DNA from 2 places in the Agromyces neolithicus genome. Region 2 is predicted to be linked to the other one. Evidence: predicted binding sites of a transcription regulator. Region 2 holds the regulator's gene; the other holds the start of a gene.

Region 1 (3,408 bases), on a different contig from region 2:
TCGTGCTCGGCATGTTCGGGTGGCTGTTCTGGAATCTCATCTACTACTCGGCCGTGCAGGACTACCTGCCCGACCTGCCGCGCGAAGGCGCGTTGTCGCCGTATGTCGCCTACGGACTCATCAACGTGCTCACGAACCTGCTGTACTTCGGCGGCGCGTGGTACTTCGGCGACAACGCCTACCGCTCGGCGCGTTCGCGGGCCGAACTCGAGCAGCGCACCGCCGAACTCGCCGCCGAACGCGAGCGCACTCGCGTGCAGGCCGTCGCCATCGAGCGGTTGCGCATCGCCCGCGAACTGCACGACGTGGTCGCCCACCACGTCTCGGTGATCGGGGTGCAGGCGGGTGCGGCGCGGCGGGTGCTCGCGAAGGATCCCGACGCCGCGACGGCGTCGCTCTCGGCGATCGAGACGAGCGCGCGTGACGCCGTCGACGAGCTGCATCGGCTGCTCGGCACGCTGCGCGGCACGGCAGACGCAGCCGACCCCGGCGGCGACGACGAGTTCGCGGTCGCGCCCGGGCTCGGGCTGGGGCTCGGGCTCGCCGAGTTCGACGAGCCCGCGATCACGAGCACGTCGACCCGTGGCATCGACCGCATCGACGAACTCGTCGCCGAATCGATGGCGAGCGGCCTGCCGACCACCCTCGCGATCGTCGGCGACCCGCACCCGGTGTCGCCGGTCGTCGGGCTCAGCGCCTACCGCATCGCGCAGGAGGCGCTCACGAACGTGCGCAAGCACGCGGGCGCGGCGGCCACCGCCGACGTGCGCGTGCGCTGGTCGGCCGAGTCGCTCGAGATCGAGGTGACGAACACGGGTACGGTCACGCGCGCGGTCGCGCAAGGGGCGGCGGATGTCCCGGACACGGGCCTCGGGCAGCTCGGAATGCGTGAGCGCGTGGCCGCGGCCGGCGGCACGGTCGAGCTCGGGCCCCGGGCCCGTGGCGGGTATCTCGTGCGGGCGCGCTTCCCGTTGCGGCGGGTCGAGGAGGTGCGCGGGTGAGTATTCGCGTGCTCGTCGTCGACGACCAGAGCCTCGTGCGCGCGGGGTTCCGAACCATTCTCGACTCGGAGGAGGGGATCGAGGTCGTCGCCGAGGCCGCCGACGGTACCGCCGCGATCGCCGCGGTCGCGGAGTTCGCGCCCGACGTCGTGTGCATGGACGTGCAGATGCCGGGCATGGACGGGCTCGAGGCGACGCGCCGCATCACCGGCGATGGGACATCCGCTGCCGCCGTCTTGGTGCTCACCACCTTCAACCGCGAGGACTACCTGTTCGCGGCGCTCGAAGCGGGAGCCAGCGGGTTCCTGCTGAAGAACTCGAGCCCCGAGCAGCTCATCGAGGCGGTTCAGGTCGTTGCCCGAGGCGATGCGCTGCTCTCGCCCGACGTCACCCGCCGCGTCATCGAGGCCGTCGCCCGGCCGGTCGGTCGAGCAGGCCCGCAGCGCCATCTCGAGACCCCGGATCCCCTCACCGTTCCGGAAACAGGAAGACACGCCGAGCCGGTGCCGAAAGCAGGAACCAGAGACGACCCGGCGGCCCGAGCTCCTGTTTTCGGTACAGAAGAAGCGGCAGAAATGACGGCGGAACTCGCCACGCTCACCGACCGCGAGCGCGAGGTGCTCGAGCTGCTCGCCGAGGGCATCTCGAACGCCGAGATCGCGCAGCGCATGTGGGTCGGTGAGGCTACCGTGAAGACGCACGTCTCGAAGGTGCTCATGAAGCTCGGCCTGCGCGACCGCGTGCACGCGGTGGTCTACGCGTACGAGAACGGAGTCGTGCGGCCGCAAGGCTGACCCTCCTCTCGCACCATCACGCCTCTCTCTGCGGTCCCCGCAATACTCGTGATTTTCTTCTATGGTTGTTGATCTGTAGTGCGCTCACATTCGTATATATGTGCTACACTTGTGGGTACCTCGTGCCGGAGTGAACGAACTGGAGACAGTCATGCACCCATTCCCGCACGAAACCTCGCGACCACGATGACGCCGGGCACGACCACGCCGGGCAAGACGTTGGCGACCGGGCTCGACCTCATCTTCGATCGATTGCGCGAAGTCGAGGCCGCGCAGATCGAGATCAACCGGGCTCATGCTCGGCAGTGGACCGCGTTGGCCGAACTGATGCGACTCGCTCGCGCGAACCCCCATGTGTACCTGCGCCCCGAGGGCATGGCCAGGGCCGACGCACTGGAGTTCGCTGAAGATGCGGCAGCGTTCGACGTCGGGCTGCGTCTGCGACTCTCGACCAACCAGGTGCGCTCGATCGCGCACAGCGCGCAGGTTCTCGAAGACCGCCTGCCTGCGCTGCATGCCGCATTCGCAGCCGGCCAGGCAACGGTCGATCATGTCGGTGCAGCGGTCGACCTCGTCTTCGCATGGAACGACGATGACGAGGGCCTGCGCGAGTTCGACGAGAAGCTGGCGCAGGCGGCGGCGAACACGACGGTCGCGGCGTTCCGAGGGCGGGCGCGCCGCCTGAAGCAGCGGTTGCTGCACGAATCCGCCGAGGTCCGCCACGCACGAGCCTTCGCCGATCGGCGCATATGGGTCGAGCCGGCCGACGACGGAATGACCTATATCCACGCGCTCGTTGCCGCGCCCGATGCCGTTCGCATCATCGAGCGGCTGAACGCCACCGCCCGGGCCGAACAGAAGCGGACCCCGTCGGGTGAGCCCGGTTGGCGTTCGCGCGATCAGATCCGTGCCGACCTCGCCGTCGCCTGGCTCGCGGGCGACGGCACTCCGACCGCCGCGAAGGTTCGACCGGTGCTGCTCGTTCCGCTGCTCTCCCTGATCGGCAAAAGCGACCAGCCGGTCGAACTGCCCGGCTACGGCACCATCGATCGCGTGTCGGCCGCGAGCCTGTTCGCGAAGGCACCATCGTTCCGGCGCGTCGCCACCGACCCGTTCACCGGCGAGATCCTCGAATACGACCGCACGCGGTATCGGCCCACGAAGGCGCAACGCGACTGGATCGCGATGCGGTTCGAGGAGTGCATCGATCCCACATGCTCGCGCTCGGCCTACGACTCCGACGTCGACCACCTCGAGGAGTGGGTGCGCGACAACGGGCGCACCGATGCCGACAACCTGTTCCCCCTCTGCGAGAACGGCAACCGCCGCAAGAACCTCAGCCGCGTCGCATACAAGAAGCTGCCCAAGCGAAGGGTCTCGATCACCACACCGACAGGATTCACCGCGATCGCCGAGCCGGCCGCCCTTCCCGAAGCGGCGCCGTTCTGACAGCTTCGCCGGAGCCTCTCGCGAATCAGTAATCCCGAGAATCAGCCGTCCCGAGAATCAGAGTCCTCTCGCGAATCAGTAATCCCGAGACTCAGCCGTCCCGAGAATCAGTCCTCCCGCGAATCAGCCCTCGAGCTCGCGCAGGTCGGCGGTGCGCTCACTGG
Region 2 (3,408 bases):
CACGGCGAGCGCCGATGCGATGATCATCGGCGCCGACGGGCGAACCGTGGTGCCGGTCGCACCTCTGAGCCTGCCACGCACGAACCACACGGCGAACCTGGTGCCCGACGGACGGGTGGTCGTCGTCGGCGGATTCCTCGGCGAGGGCGAGGGGGTCACCGGCTCGATCGATGTCCTCGATCCCGTCGGGGCGACGACGGCTCCGGCAGAGACGGTCGTGCCGCGCGGCGGCCACGCGGCGGCCGTCCTGCCCGACGGCCGCGTGCTCGTCGTCGGGGGCGACGCCGAGCCAGGTGGCTTCACCGCGAGTGCGGAGGTCTTCGACCCCGAGACCGGTGCGGTCGCGGCGGCGCGCCCCTTGCCGTGGGCGGCGGACGCCCTCGAGGCGACCTCGCTCGCCGACGGTCGCGTACTCGTCACGGGTGGCCGTGTCGATCGCGGTACCGGCACCGACGCGGCCGCCGTGTACGAACCTGATCGCGACGAATGGGTTGCGGTGGGATCGCTCGCGGTTCCCCGGTTCAAGCACTTCCAGGTGACGCTCTCAGACGGCCGGGTGCTCGTCGGCGGGGGCACAGCCGACGATCGCGGGCTCCATGCCTCGACCGAGGTCTTCGACCCCGCCGCAGGCGGCTTCTCGTCCGGCCCCGACCTCACGCAGCCGCGGTACAAGCTCTCGGGCGGCGCGCTCGCGCTCGCCGATGGTCGGGTGGTCGTCGGCGCCGGCGGCGACACTGTCGAGCTCATCGACGTCGCGGCGGGCACCTCGAGGGTGGTCGCGGAACTCGATACGACGGCCTCGTTCGCGACGGTCAGCCTGCTCGAGGACCAGTCGGTGCTCCTGCTCGGAGGCTACGACGACCGGATCGCTCTGACGGGCCTCATGCGCGAAGTGGCGATCCCGGATCGCCGATGAGATCGGCTGGCTCGCAGCGTCCATCCAGTTCGGTCGGGGGCGATGCCCAGCAGGGGAGGCTAGGTTCGCGTCATGCGCCTCGCACTTCACGAATCCGGCAGTGGCTCCAGGACCGCCATCCTCATCCACGGCATCATGTCGGATTCTCGGGCTTGGCACCGCGTGACCGCCGAACTCGAGGCCACGGGGGGTTCCGTGTGCTCGCGGTCGACCTCAGCGGACACGGCCGTAGCCCCCGCGCACTGCGCTACTCACCGGCAGCATGGGCCGACGACGTCGTCGAAACGGTCGCACCGCTGCTCGACGGTGCACCCGACGTGGTCATGGGGCACTCACTCGGCGGGCTCGTCGCGAGCCTGGTCGCCGATCGACTCGCGCCGCGCGCTGCGATCTACATCGATCCGGCCTTCGCGTTCCCGAAGGGCGTGAAGGGCTTGGCGTACAAGGCGTTCTTCGCGATGGCGCCGCGGCCGAAGCGATCGGCGCTCGTGCGCATGAACCCGAAGTGGAGCGCGGTCGACGTCGACATCGAGCTCGCGACGCTGCGCGACTGGGACAAGCGTACGATCCTGGGCTTCAGCGACACTCGACCGCTCGTTCCGCCGGCGAGGCTCGTCGCGCCGAGCCTTGTGCTGCTCGCCGAGAGGAGCCTGCTCATCACCGATCGGGTGGCTGCGCAGATGCGACGCCAGGGCATGACGGTGACGACGGTGCCCGGCACCGGTCACACCGTGTTCCGCGACGATCACGCGGGGTTCATGCGCGCGGTCACGGAGTGGCTTCGCGGAGTCGCACCCGCGACCGTGGGTGTGGCACGTGCCCTCGTGCCGGCACGGGTGACCGCCTGAGCCGACCGAGCCGACCGGCCTGAGCCCACTGCCGCGTGCTGGGTGGCGTCAGACGGCGCGCAGCACCGCCACGACCTTGCCGAGCACTTCGGCGTGATCGCCCACGATCGGTTCGAACGCGGTGTTGCGGGGGAGCAGCCAGGTGTGGCCGTCGCGCTGGCGGAACACCTTGACGGTGGCTTCGCCGTCGAGCATCGCGGCGACGATCTCGCCGTTCTCGGCCGTGCGCTGCGAACGCACCACGACCCAGTCGCCGTCGCAGATCGCGGCGTCGATCATCGAGTCGCCGACGACCTTCAAGATGAACAGCTCGCCCTTGCCGACGAGCTGCCGGGGGAGCGGGAAGACCTCGTCGATCTGCTGTTCGGCGGTGATCGGCACGCCTGCGGCGATACGGCCGACGAGGGGGACCATCGCCGCGTCGCCGACCGGCACCGGGTCGCCGGCGGCTTGGGGACGATCGTCGAGCCCCGGGAGTTCGATCAGCACCTCGAGCGCGCGCGGCCGGTTGGGGTCGCGCCGGAGGTAACCGGCGAGTTCGAGCTGATTGAGCTGGTGCGTGACGCTCGAGAGTGATGAGAGCCCGACGGCGTCGCCGATCTCGCGCATGCTCGGCGGATAACCCCGGCTCGCGACCGAACGCTGCACGACCTCGAGGATGGCGATCTGCTTCGCACTCAGGGTCTTTCGGCGTCGTGCCCGGCCGGTCTCACGCACGTCGTTGTCGGTGCTCACGGTCTCGCCCTTCGTCGAGGTCGCCATCGCGACCCAATGTCAGTGGTGTCTGGTCGACTGTCTTCCGGACATTCGAAACTGTATCCGCCCCGGGCGGCAGCGGCAAACATTCGTTCGAGTGTGTCGCCATATCCAGTGGCGAAGACATTCGGCGGTGAGGGGTTGCGGCTTCGAGCGTTCGAATGTATGTTCGGAACAGAGATTCGCATCCGGCCCTCCCGGCCGAGGGCCGGATGCGACTCGACTCAGGAGGTGTGACATGAGCGCAGCGATCGTGAATCCCGGCTTCCGCCCTCAGGCAAGCCTGCGGGCCACCCGAGCAGGGGCAGACCGTGAGACGCGCCCCGGGCGCCTGCGACTCACCCGGCGCGGCCGGGTCGTGTTCACCACCCTCGCGTCGATCCCTCTCGTGCTGTGGGCGATCGTCGCGGTGCTCTCCGCGGGTGGGGCTGCCGCCGATGTCGAGGGCGCCGCCGTCGGCGCGGGGCTCGAGTACGTCACCGTCGGCGCGGGCGACTCCCTCTGGGAGATCGCCGTGGCGCTCGATTCCTCCGCCGATCCGCGCGTCGTGATCGACGAGATCGTGCGGCTCAACGGTCTCGACGATGTGGTCATCGAGCCCGGGCAGCGCCTCGCGGTGCCGAACGCCGGCTGACGTCATACAGGGCATCGGCCCGAGTGCTCGTCGGTAGCATGGATCGGTGACGAGTCTCGACGACCTCCCCATCCGCGATGACCTCCGTGGGCGCACGCCGTACGGCGCTCCGCAAGCGCACGTGCCGGTCGCGCTCAACGTCAACGAGAACACGCACCCCATCCCCGAAGACGTGGCGCACGACATCGTCGCTCGCATCGCCGCGGCCATCCTGCGGCTCAACCGGTACCCCGACCGCGAGTTCAGCGAGCTCC

The links. The regulator LexA, encoded in region 2, represses DNA repair genes until DNA is damaged. The targets are predictions, from matches to a motif close to TCGAACANNTGTTCGA.
Region 1: ABD164_RS01415 (HNH endonuclease signature motif containing protein) is a predicted target of LexA. The motif match lies at 1,886-1,901, and genes of this name have one in related genera.

Annotation. Positions count from the first base shown of each region.
Region 1 is NZ_BAAANJ010000001.1:295,714-299,121, forward strand. Features, by position in the region: gene ABD164_RS01405 (histidine kinase) at 1-1,001, shown strand, start outside; gene ABD164_RS01410 (response regulator) at 998-1,795, shown strand; gene ABD164_RS01415 (HNH endonuclease signature motif containing protein) at 1,982-3,244, shown strand; gene ABD164_RS01420 (cupin domain-containing protein) at 3,368-3,408, opposite strand, start outside.
Region 2 is NZ_BAAANJ010000002.1:54,644-58,051, reverse strand. Features, by position in the region: gene ABD164_RS03500 (Kelch repeat-containing protein) at 1-916, shown strand, start outside; gene ABD164_RS03495 (alpha/beta fold hydrolase) at 913-1,764, shown strand; gene lexA (transcriptional repressor LexA) at 1,813-2,526, opposite strand; gene ABD164_RS03485 (LysM peptidoglycan-binding domain-containing protein) at 2,759-3,154, shown strand; gene ABD164_RS03480 (histidinol-phosphate transaminase) at 3,201-3,408, shown strand, end outside.